2 linked regions of the Methylosarcina fibrata AML-C10 genome follow. The main gene of each other region encodes a partner of the protein of the gene in region 2 in a complex. Links are inferred from orthologs where the notes say so. Each region holds a gene or a part of one and is shown on either strand. Other genes may lie near its edges. The genes, in order: secY and secA.

Region 1 (7,729 bases), 300 kb from region 2 along the record:
TTTCTGAATTGCTTTTCCAGAATTCCATAAATTCTACGCAAACGCTGCTTTGCTCTGAGCTGCATCGCATAGTCGGAGTTTCTGGTACGCTTGGTGCCATGTTGTCCCGGTCTTTGATCAAGCTTGCACTTGTTTTCTAAAGATTTACCCCGGCTTTTTAAAAATAAATCGGTTCCCTCTCTGCGGCTTAATTTACAGGTAGGTCCTAGATATCTTGCCATAATTACTACTCCAGATTCCTATACGCGGCGTTTCTTGGGAGGACGGCATCCGTTATGCGGAATGGGCGTCACGTCAATGATATTGTTAATTTTGAACCCCAGATTGTTCAATGAACGCACTGCCGACTCACGACCCGGACCCGGGCCTTTGATCATAACGTCCAGGTTTTTCATGCCGTATTCCTGCGCAACGACTCCCGCTTTTTCAGCCGCCACCTGCGCGGCAAAAGGCGTACTCTTTCTCGAGCCACGGAACCCCGAACCGCCCGAGGTCGCCCAGGACAAGGTATTTCCTTTTCTATCTGTAATGGTAATTATTGTATTGTTAAATGAGGCATGTACATGGACGACGCCATCAGCCACTTCTTTCTTGATACGTTTTCTGGAACGATTTGGACTAGCCATTTCATCAACCTCTTAAGGAGAATATCTTATTTTTTGATCGGTTTACGAGGACCTTTGCGTGTGCGGGCATTGGTTCGCGTTCTCTGCCCTCTTAACGGCAACCCCCGGCGATGTCTTATGCCGCGATAGCAACCGAGGTCCATCAAACGCTTAATATTCATTGAAACTTCACGGCGAAGATCACCTTCCACGGTCATCTTCGAAACTATATTACGAATAGTTTCCAACTGTTCTTCAGTAAGTTCTTTAATTTTCACTGAAGGTGTTATTCCGGCTTCAACGCAAATATTATTTGCTGTCTGACGCCCAATCCCATAAATAGCTGTTAAGGCAATAACGGCATGCTTATGATCTGGTATATTTATCCCGGCAATACGCGCCATCTAGATATTCCCCTGAGTTGTATATACTGTAGTTAAGCGCCGAATTATAGCACTGCGATAATTTCGGCACAACAAATTTTTAACCTTGTCTTTGTTTATGAGTACCGTCTTCACAGATGACTCTAACAATCCCGTTTCTTTTTACGATTTTGCAATTTCTGCATATTTTTTTAACCGAAGCACGAACTTTCATAACCGACTCCACAATTGTTCAATAATTATTTCTTTAAATTAGCCTTTTTCATTAATCCTTCGTATTGATGCGACATCACGTGAGTTTGCATTTGTGAAATGAAATCCATGACCACCACAACAATGATTAACAAGGAGGTTCCACCAAAATAAAAAGGAACATTCCAGTAAACGATCAGAAATTCAGGCAACAAACACACCAGCGTAATATAGAACGCACCGATCAACGTTAACCGGGTCATTACTTTATCTATATAAGCACTGGTCTGGATACCGGGACGAATCCCGGGCAGAAAAGCACCGGATTTTTTTAAGTTTTCTGCAGTTTCTTTGGAATTGAAAACCAAAGCGGTATAGAAAAAACAAAAGAAAATGATCGCTGTTGCGTACAACATCACATAAACCGGCTGACCGGGCGACAGCATGGTAGCCACGTCCCGCAGCCAATACAGACCTTCGGTATTACCGAACCAGCCAGCGACCGTTGCAGGAAACAATATGATGCTCGACGCAAAAATGGGCGGAATGACTCCCGCCATATTGAGTTTCAAAGGCAGAAAACTGTTTTGTCCAGCATACATTTTACGTCCTTGTTGTCTTTTAGGATAATTGATGATTATCCTTCTTTGTCCTCTCTCCACGAAAACCACCAGAGCGGTTACCGATATGGAAATCAGAAACAGCAGAATGATGAAACCGCCGTTCATTTCCCCGGTTCTCGCCAGTTCCAGCGTGCCTCCGATGGCTCTTGGCAAGCCCGACACGATACCGGAAAAGATGATAAGGGAGATTCCGTTACCGATACCGCGTTCGGTCACCTGCTCGCCTAACCACATCAGGAAAACCGTGCCGGTAACCAAAGTAATGGCGGTAATTGCAATGAATCCGATACCCGGATGCAAGACTACCGGCATCCCTCCGGCGCTCTGGTTCTGCAGAGCCAACGAAATGCCGACGGCTTGAAACGAAGCCAGCACGACGGTGCCGTATCGGGTATATTGCGATATCTTGCGCCTGCCGGATTCGCCTTCCTTTTTTATCTGCTCCATGGCCGGAATGACCACGGTCATCAATTGCATGATAATTGACGCCGAAATATAAGGCATGATCCCAAGAGCAAATAAACTCAACCGCATCAAGGCGCCGCCCGAAAACATGTTGAACATATCCAAGATTGAACCGCTCTGTTGTTCGAACATAGCAGCCAGGGCCTTAGGATCGATACCCGGAACCGGAATATGAGCTCCGACCCGGTAGACGAACAACGCCCCCAGCACGAAAAGCAATCTCGATTTTAATTCAGACAAGCCCGCAGGTTTGTTTGCTATTTGGTTGGGTGATGCGCTCACTTAGACCTCGACTTTGCCGCCAACGGACTCGATGGATTGTTTAGCGCCACCGGTTACCTTGATGCCTTTAACGGTAATCGCTTTGTTAAGCTCGCCGGATTTGATGACTTTCACTGTTTTTGTAAAAGCAGGAACTACGTTATGTTCAATCAAAGCCTTCAAGTCGATCACATCAACAGACAATGAGTTAAGTTCGCTCAGTCTGACTTCGGCACTGTACATGCTTTTCCGGGATTTGAAACCGATTTTAGGCAATCGCCGTTGCAAAGGCATCTGACCGCCTTCAAATCCGACTTTATGGAACCCGCCCGCTCTTGCCTTTTGACCTTTATGGCCTCTTCCGCAAGTTTTTCCAAGGGTGCAACCTATTCCGCGACCAACTCGCTTCGCTTTCTTGCGCGATCCTTCACTCGCCTGAATGGTATTTAAAAACATTACTTTTCCTCAACTTTTAGCATGTATGATATTTTATTGATCATACCTCTGTTTTCCGGGGTATTGAGTACTTCAACGGTCTGATTGATTTTTTTCAATCCCAACCCGTGCAAGCAGGCCTGGTGGCTCGGCAACCTGCCAAACTTGCTCTTAATCATCGTTACGCTCAATTTATTGCTCGACATATTAACTACCCGAGGATCTTTTCTACCGACAAACCGCGTTTTGCGGCTATCTGATTGGCATTATGCATGCGAGTCAAACCATTGATCGTGGCTCGAACCACATTGATCGGATTGCTGGTGCCGATGCACTTCGCCAACACGTTGTGAACGCCAACCACTTCGAATACCGCTCTCATCGCGCCACCGGCAATAATGCCGGTACCTTCGGAGGCAGGCTGCATGTATACTTTTGCTGCGCCCGTGGAATCCATAATGGGATACTGCAAGGTATCGCCCTTCAGTGAAACCTTGCGCATGTTTTTCCGGGCTTGCTCCAGTGATTTCTGGATGGCGATCGGAACTTCCCGAGCCTTGCTCACCCCGTAGCCGACGCGTCCTTCGCCGTCTCCCACCACGGTCAACGCCGTGAAGCCGAATACTCTACCGCCTTTTACAACTTTTGCAACGCGCCGTACTGATACTAATTTTTCTTGCAGACCGTCAGTGCTGCCTTGAGCAGGTGCTGTAGCCATATTATTCCCCTAAAATTTCAAACCGGCTTCACGAGCGGCATCGGCTAATGCTTTCACGCGGCCATGATACTTAAATCCGGAACGGTCAAAAGCCACTTCGGTAATACCGGCGGCCAATGCCCGTTGCGCTATTATTTTTCCAACTTCGGCAGCCGCTTCCATGTTGCTGGTACTTTTCAAGGAAGCCTTGATATCCGCCTGGGTAGTGGATGCACTAGCCAAAGTACTTCTTCCGTCGTCGCTGATTACTTGCGCATAAATATGTTGGCCGGATTTATGAATCGACAGCCTGGTTGCGCCTATCTTTTTAATTTTACTGCGCAATTTTATTGCGCGTTTTAAACGAGCCTGTTTCTTATCCATCACGCCACCTTACTTCTTCTTAGCTTCTTTTCTTGCCACATGTTCATCGGCATAACGAACGCCCTTGCCTTTATAAGGCTCCGGTGGACGATAGGATCTGATTTTGGCCGCAATCTCTCCCACCAACTGTTTGTCACTGCCTTTGACCACTATTTCGGTTTGGCTTGGCGTTTCAACAGTAATGCCGGCCGGCACTTCGAAATCGATCGGATGAGAAAATCCGAGCGCAAGATTCAGATTTTTATCCTTGGCCTGAGCACGGTAACCGACGCCTACCAACGACAATTTTTTTTCGTATCCGGCCGAAACCCCGGTCACCATGTTGTTGACGATGGCTCTTGCAGTCCCTGCTTGCGAAGTTGCATTTTTATCGTCCTTGTTCCATTGCATCTGGATCGTATTATTTGCAACTTCCATGCGGATTGCCGAATTGAAATTGAAAGATAGCTGACCTTTACTTCCTTTTACGGTCATCGTATTGCCATCGAGCTTGACGTCGACGCCACTTGGAATGGCAACTGGGGCTTTAGCAATTCTTGACATAACACACCTATGTTAACAAACCGTGCAAATAACTTCGCCGCCGTGCCCGATCGCGCGCGCGGACCTATCAGTCATTACACCGTTAGATGTTGATACAATAGCAATCCCTAAGCCGCCAAGCACTTTTGGCAATTCGTCTTTAGATTTATAAATACGTAAACCGGGTCTACTAATTCTTTTTATGCTTTCGATGACGGGCGCGCCCTTGTAATATTTCAATTCGATCGTCATCTCGGTATGGTTACCGATCGTTTCTGTGCTGAAATCGGTAATGTATCCCTCTTCTTTCAAAACTCTGGCTATAGATACCTTAAGCTTTGAAGAGGGTTGTTTTATAAACTTTTTCCTAGCAGCCTGACCATTCCGAATTCGGGTCAGCATGTCTGCTATCGGGTCTGTCATACTCATTTTAATATCTCCAAACTTGATCCACGGACCTTACCAGCTCGCCTTGACCACGCCGGGAACATCGCCGCGCATGGTCGCTTCTCTCAGCTTATTGCGGCTAAGCCCGAACTTGCGGTAGAAACCATGCGGGCGGCCGGTCAAGCTGCAACGATTCCGGATTCGGGCCCCGCTGGAATCTCTCGGTAATTTTTGGAGTTGTATCTGAGCCGATTCCTTATCTTCGAATGTCGATTTCGGACTTCTGATAATTTCTTTCAGAGCTTTCCGTTTCGCTTCATATTTCTGTACTAATTTTTTACGCTTGACTTCACGCGCAACCATTGACTTTTTTGCCATAACAAAACGCTCTTTAATTCTTAAATGGAAAATTGAACAATCTCAACAACGCCAAGCCTTCCTCATTGGTTTGAGCGGTTGTCGTAATCGTAATATCCATGCCACGCAAAGCGTCAATCTTGTCATAATCAATTTCAGGAAAAATGATTTGCTCTTTGACACCCATAGAATAATTGCCCCGACCGTCGAAGCTTTTGGAGTTCAATCCCCTGAAGTCCCGGATCCGGGGAATGGCGATATTGATCAGTCGATCGAGAAATTCGTACATTCTGTCGCTGCGCAGAGTCACCTTGCAACCGATCGGCATGTCGTCGCGTATTTTAAATCCTGCGATGGACTTTCTCGCCAGCGTGACGATCGGTTTCTGACCCGAGATTTTTTCCATGTCGGAAAGCGCGGATTGCAGAATTTTTTTATCGGCAACAGCACCGCCCACGCCCATGTTCAGCGTGATTTTAGTGATTTTCGGAGCCTGCATGACCGATTTATAGCCAAATTGCTTAACCAGTGCGGGCAGTATTTTTTCTTTGTATTCAGTTTCCAGTCTAGCCATGATCTTATACCTTAAACATCAACAACTTCTTTTGTTGATTTGAAATATCTGACTTTCTTGCCGTCTTCCAGAAACTTGAAGCCAACGCGGTCCGCCTTTTTAGTTGCAGGATTATACAATCCGATATTGGAAATATTGATAGGCATGTCTTTGGTGATGATACCGCCGGACACGCCTTTATTAGGATTCGGTTTCTGATTCTTTTTGACCTGATTGATGCCTTCAACCACAACCATGCCGTCTTTCAATACCTTGGTGACTCGACCGCTTTTACCTTTGTCTTTACCGGTGCGGACAATGACGTCATCGCCTTTTCTAATCTTTTGCATGTTCGTCACCTAACCTTACAGAACTTCTGGAGCCAGCGAGATGATTTTCATGAATTTCTCACCTCTCAACTCACGGGTTACCGGGCCAAAGATACGGGTACCGAGCGGCTGCAGATTGTTGTTCAGTATCACTGCCGCATTGCCGTCGAAACGAATGACGGAACCGTCCGGACGGCGAACGCCTTTGCTGGTTCTGACAACCAGGGCGTTGTACACTTCGCCTTTTTTTACGCGTCCGCGAGGTATTGCATCCTTGATGCTGACTTTAATGATGTCGCCGATGTTCGCATAGCGTCTGTGCGAACCACCTAATACTTTGATACACATGACCTTTTTTGCGCCACTATTATCGGCGACGTCAAGGCTAGTTTGCATCTGAATCATGATTGTTTCCTAATTTTTAGATAGAGCTCAATTTATTTGCCGGCACTTTCCAAAACTTCAACAAGTTTGAAAGTTTTGTTTTTGGACAACGGCCGGCAAGAGGTAATGGCCACAATGTCGCCTTCCTGGCAGATATTGTTTTCATCATGTGCCATCAGCTTGGTGGAGCGTTTAACGTATTTTCCATACACCGGGTGCTTGACCACGCGCTCGACCAGAACAGTAATGGTCTTATCCATCTTGTTGCTGACTACTTTTCCGTTGATTGTCCGGATTTTGCTTACATTCTCAGTCATCGTTAGCCGCCCGTCTTTTCATTCATAACGGTTAAAATTCTCGCGATGTCGCGTCTCACCCTTTTAATTTCAGCAGGCTTAGCCAACTGTCCGGTACTTTTTTGCATTCTCAAATTAAAGCGTTCCCGGGATAACTCGAGCAACAGCCTCCCCAGGTCGTCTTTACTTTTTTGGCGTAATTCACTTGCTTTCATTACATTATGGTCCGCGCAGTAAACATTGTTTTCAAAGGTAATTTTGCCGCTGCTAAAGTAAACGCTTCGCGCGCCAATTCTTCACTGACACCCTGAATTTCATACAACATGGCACCCGGCCTTACTTGAGCAACCCAGTATTCTACACTACCTTTGCCTTTTCCCATACGAACTTCTAAAGGTTTTTTCGTAATCGGCTTGTCCGGAAAGATTCGGATCCATATTTTTCCGCCCCGCTTAACGTGACGAGTAATGGTTCTACGCGCCGACTCTATTTGGCGCGCCGTCAATCTGCCACGGGAAACGGCTTTCAAGCCGTATTCTCCGAAACTGACGGAGGATCCACGCACGGCGATACCGTTGTTTCTGCCTTTGTGCTGCTTACGGAATTTGGTTCTTTTTGGTTGAAGCATTGTCTTATCCCTTCAACTATTTTTTGGTTTCAGAATTTATCGATGCAACATGCGCATCCATATCGAATACTTCACCCTTGAATATCCACACCTTGATGCCGATAATTCCATAGGTGGTTTTTGCTTCAGCCGTGGCGTAATCGATATCGGCTCTTAACGTGTGCAGAGGAACGCGGCCTTCTCTGTACCACTCGCTGCGGGCAATTTCGGCGCCATTCAAACGACCGC
Region 2 (8,109 bases):
TCGTCGCCCTTCAACATGCTCAGAAACAACCGGCTGGAGGTCGCCACGTCCGGCATCGTCAAGGCTCCCGACGCGGACAGTTCGGCCAGATAAGCCGACAATTGCTTCAGTATCGGCTCAGGGCCGGTCCGGTAGACTTGCGTCCCCAGCTCGGGAAAATTTTGCTGTTCGGAAATAATCAACCGGTACAGATTCAGGGCGTCTTCGGCATAAATCAGATCGACGAAGGCGTGGGCGATGGTCTTGAGCGCGGCGGCAGGGTTCCTGATTTCCGCCTGGGAACGGGCAAGCGTATTCAATAAAGTCTCGCATTCGCCGGCAATCACCGCGGAAAACAGCTCCTGTTTGCCCTTGAAATGGCTGTAAAGGGTCGGTTTCGATACCGGCGCGGCTTCGGCGATGGATTCCATGCTGGCGCCGCTGTAACCGTGCGCGAGGAAGGCTCGTTTGGCCGCCTCGAGAATGGCCTGCTGTTTGGATTTGGGAGATCGGGTCATGACAGAGTCAGGAAAATTCGTTGCTTTTAGAGTGGGTTACTGATTAGAATAAACCACACCGTTTAGTAAGGCAACCTCTTTTCATGCACTCTCCGTTTTTCAAAAGCCCTTTTTTTATTATCGCGCTGGTCTTGGCCGCCTCGGCAGGCGGCCTGTTGTACTGGTTCAAAACCATCCGTCCGTTCGAGACGACCGACAATGCCTACCTGAAGGCTCACATCAGTCTGATCAGCCCCAAGGAATCGGGTTACGTCAGGGAAGTCCTGTTCGAAGACAACCGGAAGGTCATGCCGGGCGATCTGCTGGTGGTCATCGACGACCACGATTATCAAGCGAAGGTGGCCCAGGCCGAAGCGCAAGTCATGCTGGAAAAAGCCACCATGGCGACTCTGGAAACCGACAAGCAGGCACAAAGTGCGATGATCCGCCAGGAGCAGGCCAATATGGCGGCTTCGGAAGCCAATGTCGAAAAATCCGGCAAGGACTTGCAGCGTTTTCGCAACCTGGCCGCCGAGGGCGCCATCTCGGCTCAAACCCGGGACACGGCGGAATCGGCCTACAAACAGGCCAAGGCCGAGCGGGACAAATATCTTTCCACAACACAGGAAGCAATAAGCCGGCTGTCGTCGCTGGATGCCAGAATCACCGAGACCCAAGCCCGGCTGAAGGCGGCGCTGGCCGCTCTGGAACTGGCCCGGATCGATCTGGCCAATACCCGCATTTTCGCGCCGTTCGAGGGCGTCATCGGCAATCGCAGCGTCCAGGTCGGGCAACTGGTGCAACCGGGCACCGTGCTCGCCTATCTGATTCCGAGCGACGGCATTTTTGTCGAAGCTAATTTCAAGGAAACCCAGATTGCCCGGATGCAACCGGGGCAGACCGTCGAAATCGGCGTCGATGCGCTTCCGGACCAGCAATTCACGGGCATGGTCGACAGCTTCGCCCCGGCTTCAGGCTCAGAATTCAGCCTGTTGCCGCCGGAAAACGCGACCGGCAATTTCACCAAGATTGTTCGGCGCGTGCCGGTAAAGATTCGCTTCCGGGCCGGCACCAGCTTAAGCCGTCTGCGCCCGGGCCTGTCCACCACGGTCAGGGTCAAAGTGCGGTAAATTTTTATGAAGACCCTTGAGACCTCTTCCCCGAACCTGATTCTGGAAACGCCTGCCCTTGAGAAAAATAACGGCTCCCATCTCGGTCTTCCGCAATGGATCGGCTTCATCGGCATGGTGTTCGGCATCTTCATGGCGGTTCTGGACATCCAGATCGTGGCCAGCTCGCTGGAACAGATACAGGCCGGCCTGTCGGCGACCCGGGAAGAAATCACCTGGGTGCAAACCGCCTATCTGGTCGCGGAAGTCGTGATTATTCCGCTGTCCGGCTGGCTGGCCCGGGCACTTTCGACCCGCTACCTGTTTGCTCTGGCCTGCGGCGGATTCACGTTGATGAGCCTGTTCTGCGCGCTGGCCTGGAATCTGCCGTCGATGGTGATTTTCCGGGCTTTGCAGGGGCTGTTCGGCGGCGCGATGATTCCGACGGTGTTCGCGGTGATCTACACGCTGTTTCCGCCGCGGCTTCAACCGGCCATGGTCATCGTCGTGGGCCTCGTGGTCACGGTCGCGCCGACCGCAGGACCGGTGCTGGGCGGCTATCTGACCGACGCGGTCTCCTGGAAGGCGCTGTTTCTGGTCAATCTGGCGCCGGGGCTTCTGGTGTCCCTGTCGACCTGGCTGTTCGTCCGGGTCGACGAGCCGGAGTGGGATCTCCTGGACAAAATCGATTTCCGGGGCATCCTGTACATCGTGCTTTTTCTGGGCAGCATGCAGTTCGTGCTGGAGGAAGGCGTCAAGGAGCAATGGTTCGAAAGCCGCGAGATCGGCTTCTTCGCCTTGATCGCCGTGGTCTCGGGAACGGCGATGCTCTACCGCGAACTGACCATCGAGCATCCCATCGTCGATCTGTGGGCGTTCCGGAACCGGAATTTTGCCGTAGGCTGTATCTTCAGCTTCATTCTGGGCATTGGGCTTTACACCATCATTTATCTGATGCCGGTGTACCTGGCCAACGTCAAGGGCCTGAGCAGCCTGCAAATCGGGCAGTACGTGATGGTGACCGGACTGTTCCAATTCGTCTCGGCCTTTGTCGCGGGCCCCATGGCCAAAATCCTGGACTCCCGCTGGATGCTGGCCCTGGGTTTACTGCTCTACGGCCTGGGCACCTGGATGAACGGCAACTTGACTTACGAAGCCGGCTACTGGGAGTTTTTCTGGCCGCAGGCGGTGCGCGGGTTTGCCCTGATGTTCTGCTTCCTGCCGATCAATTCGCTGGCGCTAGGCACTTTGCCTGCGGAGGAAGTCAAAAACGCCAGCGGGCTCTACAATCTGATGCGTAATCTGGGCGGCGCGATCGGCCTGGCGGTCGCCAATACCCTGATGATACAACTCAACAAAGGCAATTACGCGGTACTGCGCGAGAAAGTGACGGGAGGATCGGCCGAAGCCCAGGCTTTTCTGTCGGGCATGAAACAGCACCTGATCGCGTCGTCGTCCCCGGACCCTGAGCTGGCGGCGCTGAAGCAGCTTTACGGACTGGCCATGCGCGAAGCCGAAGTCCTAACGCTCAATACGCTGTTTCATATTCTCGGCCTGGTGTTTTTCGCCGCCCTGCTGCTGATGCCGTGGGTAAGAAAAGTATCGGCCGGAGAGGATCCGGGCGGCGGGCATTGAGATCGAGGCGGCAGAGCGGGCTATTCCGGAATCGCTGACGGCAGTACACTTGCCGGAACGCTCTCAATCGGCGAGTGCATGGAAGCCCGATGCACCTCCGGTGCATGATCCGGGCGAATAAATTCGCCCCTACCTGCGATTGCCCGGGTATCGGCAGCCTTGGCCTTGACCGGCCCGATGTCGAACCCCGACATCCAGACCCCGGCCGCCGTGCCGGCCTTAACTCAATTTGCCGTGGCACTGTTTGTATTTCTTTCCCGAGCCGCACGGGCAGGGATCGTTGCGGCCGATTTTATTGCCGTAGCGGACAAAAGGCTGCGCTGCCGGCTCTTCCCGGGCAGGTCCCGGCGGCATCGGTTCTTCTTCCAACCCCGGCGCCTCGGCGTGTTCGAAATGCAGTTCCTTGGGCGCCTGCGCCTGTCTTTGCGCATCGATCGCCTGCACATCCTCCTCCTGCCGGACCTGAACCTTGAACAGGATGCCGACGACTTCGTATTTGATGTGCTCGAGCAACTGGGTAAACATTTCGAAGGATTCGCGCTTGTATTCCTGCTTCGGATCCTTTTGCGCGTAGCCTCTGAAGTGGATGCCCTGGCGCAGATAATCCATCGCCGCCAGATGCTCTTTCCAACTGTTGTCGAGCACCTGCAGCATGACCGATTTCTCGAAGTGTTGCAGGACTTCCTTGGTAATCTGTTTTTCCTTGTCCTTGTGGTTTTGTTCCAGAATATCGACTATACGCTGGCGCAGCGCCTCTTCCTGCAGGGCATGGTCTTCGTCGAGCATTTTCCGGATAGGGATTTCGACATTGAATTCCTGCTGAATATGCTCTTCAAGCCCTTTGATATCCCACTGCTCCTCCATCGTTTTGGGCGGAATGTACTGGGTAATGACGTTGTTGACCACGTCCTTGCGTATCGCGGTGATGATGTCGGAAATTTCCCTCGCCGCCATCAGTTCGTTGCGCTGGGCATAGATCACCTTGCGCTGATCGTTGGCGACGTCGTCGTACGCGAGGATTTCTTTACGGATATCGAAGTTGCGGGCCTCGACCTTGCGCTGGGCGTTTTCGATGGCGCGCGTCACCCAGGGATGTTCGATCGCTTCGCCGTTGCCCATGCCCAGCTTCTGCATCAGGCCGGCGACGCGGTCCGATGCGAAAATCCGCATCAGATCGTCCTGCAGCGACAGATAAAAGCGGGAAGAGCCCGGATCGCCCTGACGGCCGGAGCGGCCTCTGAGCTGGTTGTCGATACGGCGGGATTCGTGCCGCTCCGAGCCGATCACATGCAAACCGCCGCTGGCGATGACCTGGTTGTGCCGGTCCAGCCAGGCGCCGCGCACTTTTTCTTTTTCCTCGTCGGTGGCGTCGGGCCCCAACGCCTTCAGTTCGGCTTCCAGGTTTCCCCCGAGAACGATGTCGGTCCCCCGGCCGGCCATGTTCGTCGCGATCGTGACCGCGCCGGGCTGGCCGGCCTGCTCGACGATGTGGGCTTCGCGCTCGTGCTGCTTGGCGTTCAGCACTTCGTGCCGGATGCCCAGTTTTTTCAGCAGGGCGGAGAGCCGCTCCGAATTTTCGATCGACGTCGTTCCCACCAGGACCGGCTGATTTCTCTGGACGCACTCCTTGATGTCGTTGGCGACGGCATTGTATTTCTCGTCCGTCGTCAGAAACACCACATCGCCCAGATCTTTCCGGATCATCGGCCGATGGGTCGGAATCACGACGACTTCGAGGCCGTAGATTTTGTTCAACTCGAACGCTTCGGTGTCGGCCGTGCCGGTCATGCCGGACAGCTTGTGGTACAGGCGGAAATAATTCTGAAAGGTAATCGACGCCAGGGTCTGGTTTTCGTTCTGAATGGTAACGCGCTCTTTCGCTTCGATCGCCTGATGCAAGCCTTCGGACCAGCGGCGGCCGGGCATCACGCGTCCGGTGAACTCGTCGACGATGACGACCTGATTGTTGGCGACGATATAATCGACGTCGCGCTTGAACAGGGCGTGCGCTCTGAGGGATGCGCTCAGGTAGTGCATCAGCCGGATATTGGAAGCATCGTAAAGGCTGGTGCCTTCGACCATCAGCCCGTGCTCGACCATCAGCCGCTCAACCCGTTCATGGCCTTCCTCGGTCAGATAGACCTGGCGGGTTTTTTCATCGACCGTGTAGTCGCCGGGCTCTTCCTCTTTTTCCTGCCGGGTCAGGAAAGGAATGATCGCGTTGGCCTTGACGTAGATTTCGGAATTTTCTTCGGTCGGCCCCGAAATGATCAGCGGCGTTCTCGCTTCGTCGATCAGGATCGAGTCCACCTCGTCGACGATGGCGAAGCTCAGCTCTCGCTGGACTTTCTGATCGAGGCTGAACGCCATGTTGTCGCGCAGGTAGTCGAAACCGAACTCGTTGTTGGTGCCGTAGGTGATGTCCGCCGCATAAGCCTCACGCCTCGCCTCCTGGTCCAACTGGCTGATAATGACGCCGGTGGTCATGCCCAGAAAGGAATACAATCGGCCCATCCATTCGGAATCGCGTTTGGCCAGATAATCGTTGACCGTCACCACGTGCACGCCGCGGCCCGGCAGGGCGTTCAGATAGGCCGCCAGGGTCGCCATCAGGGTTTTGCCTTCGCCGGTTTTCATTTCGGCGATCTTGCCTTCGTGCAGGATCATGCCGCCGATCAACTGGACGTCGAAATGGCGCATGCCGAAAACTCGGGTCGAGGCTTCCCGGACCGTTGCGAAAGCTTCCGGCAGAAGGTTGTCGAGTTTTTCACCCTGCGCCAGACGCTCGCGAAACTCCCGAGTTTTTGCTTTTAAGGCGTCATCCGATAATTTTTCATATTGAGAAGCCAAGGCGTTGATCTTTTTGACCACCTTCCTTTTCTTCTTTATGAGTCTGTCGTTCCGACTCCCTACAACAAATCTAACCAGCTTACCCAGCATTCGTTTCTTCCGGTAATAAAAAGTGACAAAAATTGCAATTATATACTTTCTAAATTTTTTGTTACAGATAAAACGGCATAGGCTGTCCGCCCGTGCCGCTCTTTTCCTGATGCAGGATTGGACAATCGGCGGGGAGGTGGCTATCATGCCTGTTTAAAAAATTTAGTAACTATTCAGCGGAAATCACTGGCTTGTTTATAAGTGGTTTCAAAGTAAGGAAAACCAACTGTAGGAGCGACGCCAGTCGCGATAATCACCGCCCAAATCGCGACTGGCGTCGCTCCTACGAATACCGCTGAATAGTTACAAAATTTAATGCCGGACCTGTTTCATTAACTTCAACCCACACTGCATCGACATGCCGACCTCACTGCTATCCGACAAACCCATCCCCGTTCGCGAACGGCTCATCATGGCGCTGGATCTGCCGAGCATTGCCGAGGCGCAGGATCTGGTCCGGGAGCTGGACGACTCGGTGACGTTTTATAAAGTAGGCATGGAGCTGTTCATGTCCGGCGATTATTTCGGCTTTATCGAATGGCTCAAGGAGCGCCGTAAAAAAGTCTTCGTCGACCTCAAGTTTTTCGACGTGCCCGCCACCGTCGGGCGCGCGATCAAGGCCTTGAGCAACAAAGGGGTGGATTTCGCCACCATTCACGGCAACGACGCCATTATGGAAGCGGCCGCGGCCAGCAAAGGATCGCTGAAAGTCCTGGCGGTCACCGCGCTGACCAGCCTGGACCGGGGCGACCTCAACGATCTGGGTTTTCAGTGCGACGTCCGGGATCTGGTTTTGTCCCGGGCCCGGCGGGCCCTGCAGATCGGCTGCGACGGGATCGTCTCGTCGGGACTGGAAGCGCCGATGATACGCGCCGAACTCGGACAGCGCCTGCTGATCATTACTCCCGGCATCCGGCCGGTCGACAACCGGGAAGAGGACGACCAAAAACGGGTCGCCACCGTGGAAACGGCCTTTCAAAACGGCGCCGATTACATCGTAGTCGGACGGCCGATACGCGACGCCGCCGATCCCAAACGGATGGCCGAAATCATGCAGGAGCAAATCCAGGCTCAATTTCCATCCCGATGATCCGCTCGACAGAAACGGCAAGCCGAACGCTGCCTTCAACCGGTGGGCCATCATCCTTCACTGTGTTAATGTTGGCCGGCTATGGCATTTGATCCCGCATTTACCACTTCTTATCTGGTTTCCTTTCTGATGGGGCTGTTCAGCAGCGTTCACTGCATCGGCATGTGCGGCTCTATCATCGGCACGCTGACGCTAAGCCTAAGCCCGGAGATACGCGGCAGCAAATGTCGTTTGTTGTCTTACGTATTCAATTACAATTTCGGGCGCATCGTCAGTTATACCCTGGCCGGCGCGCTGGCCGGACTCGTCGGTTCCCTGGTCTCGATGCCGATGGGAAAAATCGACGGCTACCGGGTGCTGCAAATCCTGTCCTCGGCCATTATGGCGGGCGCCGGCCTCTATATCGCCGGCTGGTTTCCACGTTTTGCCTACATCGAAAAAGCCGGCAGGCATTTCTGGAAATTGCTGGAGCCGTACGGCCGCAAGCTTATTCCGGTACAAAGCCGGACCCAGGCCTTTCTGTTCGGCATGGTTTGGGGCTGGCTGCCGTGCGGCCTGGTCTACGCAGCCTTGGCGCTAGCCGCCGTCACCGGAAACCCTGCCCGGAGCGCTTCCACGATGCTTTTTTTTGGGCTGGGAACTTTACCGGCGGTCATGGGCGTAGGTATAATGACCGGAATATTGACCAGGTTATCGCGGCTGCAACGGTTCAAACAAGCCATCGGTTTGTTCATGATCGTACTTGCGCTGTTTTCCGCGTTGCCGTGGCTTAACCCGTTGGCTTTCACTAATCACACAGCAATTCATAAAGAGAGCACACTATGAATCATTTCAATTCGATCATCGGTCAATCTCCTGC

Evidence for each region.
Region 1: the proteins of secA (region 2) and secY are in contact, whole or in part, in a crystal structure (PDB 3DIN), measured with the Thermotoga maritima proteins. The link is inferred for Methylosarcina fibrata AML-C10 from one-to-one orthologs. Residues at the interface, in WP_004082002.1 of Thermotoga maritima: Glu261, Ala262, Arg263, Lys300, Ala301, Arg302, Thr303, Ile304, Ile305, Leu323, Tyr324, Asp325, Pro326, Val329, Ser330, Tyr333, Ile336, Lys340, Phe345, Val349, Glu363, Phe364, Tyr374, Ser375, Gly376, Gly377, Glu393, Ile395, Thr482, Ser483; in WP_004081795.1 of Thermotoga maritima: Glu108, Gly109, Glu110, Glu111, Ala236, Glu237, Arg238, Arg239, Ile240, Thr241, Ile242, Gln243, Tyr244, Ala245, Arg246, Arg247, Val248, Thr249, Gly250, Arg251, Arg252, Val253, Tyr254, Gly256, Ala257, Ser258, Thr259, Tyr260, Leu261, Pro262.

The regions. Positions count from the first base shown.
Region 1 is NZ_KB889965.1:4,375,098-4,382,826, reverse strand. The notes cover bases 379-3,245. They hold secY (preprotein translocase subunit SecY), read right to left. Parts: upstream 2,530-3,245; coding sequence 1,228-2,529; downstream 379-1,227. Other genes in these bases: rpsE (30S ribosomal protein S5), read right to left, coding at 3,176-3,245; rpmD (50S ribosomal protein L30), read right to left, coding at 2,985-3,170; rplO (50S ribosomal protein L15), read right to left, coding at 2,551-2,985; rpmJ (50S ribosomal protein L36), read right to left, coding at 1,089-1,202; rpsM (30S ribosomal protein S13), read right to left, coding at 653-1,009. Outside these bases: rpsD (30S ribosomal protein S4), read right to left, coding at 1-221; more of rpsK, read right to left, coding at 240-378; more of rpsE, read right to left, coding at 3,246-3,682; rplR (50S ribosomal protein L18), read right to left, coding at 3,692-4,045; rplF (50S ribosomal protein L6), read right to left, coding at 4,055-4,588; rpsH (30S ribosomal protein S8), read right to left, coding at 4,601-4,996; rpsN (30S ribosomal protein S14), read right to left, coding at 5,027-5,332; rplE (50S ribosomal protein L5), read right to left, coding at 5,346-5,885; rplX (50S ribosomal protein L24), read right to left, coding at 5,897-6,214; rplN (50S ribosomal protein L14), read right to left, coding at 6,230-6,598; rpsQ (30S ribosomal protein S17), read right to left, coding at 6,631-6,894; rpmC (50S ribosomal protein L29), read right to left, coding at 6,897-7,088; rplP (50S ribosomal protein L16), read right to left, coding at 7,088-7,501; rpsC (30S ribosomal protein S3), read right to left, coding at 7,518-7,729. UniProt on the Escherichia coli protein: The central subunit of the protein translocation channel SecYEG. Consists of two halves formed by TMs 1-5 and 6-10.
Region 2 is NZ_KB889965.1:4,078,722-4,086,830, reverse strand. What follows is about bases 3,240-6,486. They hold secA (preprotein translocase subunit SecA), read right to left. Parts: upstream 6,161-6,486; coding sequence 3,440-6,160; downstream 3,240-3,439. Also shown: A3OW_RS0119265 (TetR/AcrR family transcriptional regulator), read right to left, coding at 1-497; A3OW_RS0119260 (HlyD family secretion protein), read left to right, coding at 581-1,606; A3OW_RS0119255 (DHA2 family efflux MFS transporter permease subunit), read left to right, coding at 1,613-3,220; pyrF (orotidine-5'-phosphate decarboxylase), read left to right, coding at 6,519-7,250; A3OW_RS0119230 (sulfite exporter TauE/SafE family protein), read left to right, coding at 7,332-8,075; A3OW_RS0119225 (sigma-54 interaction domain-containing protein), read left to right, coding at 8,072-8,109. UniProt on the Escherichia coli protein: Required for protein export, interacts with the SecYEG preprotein conducting channel.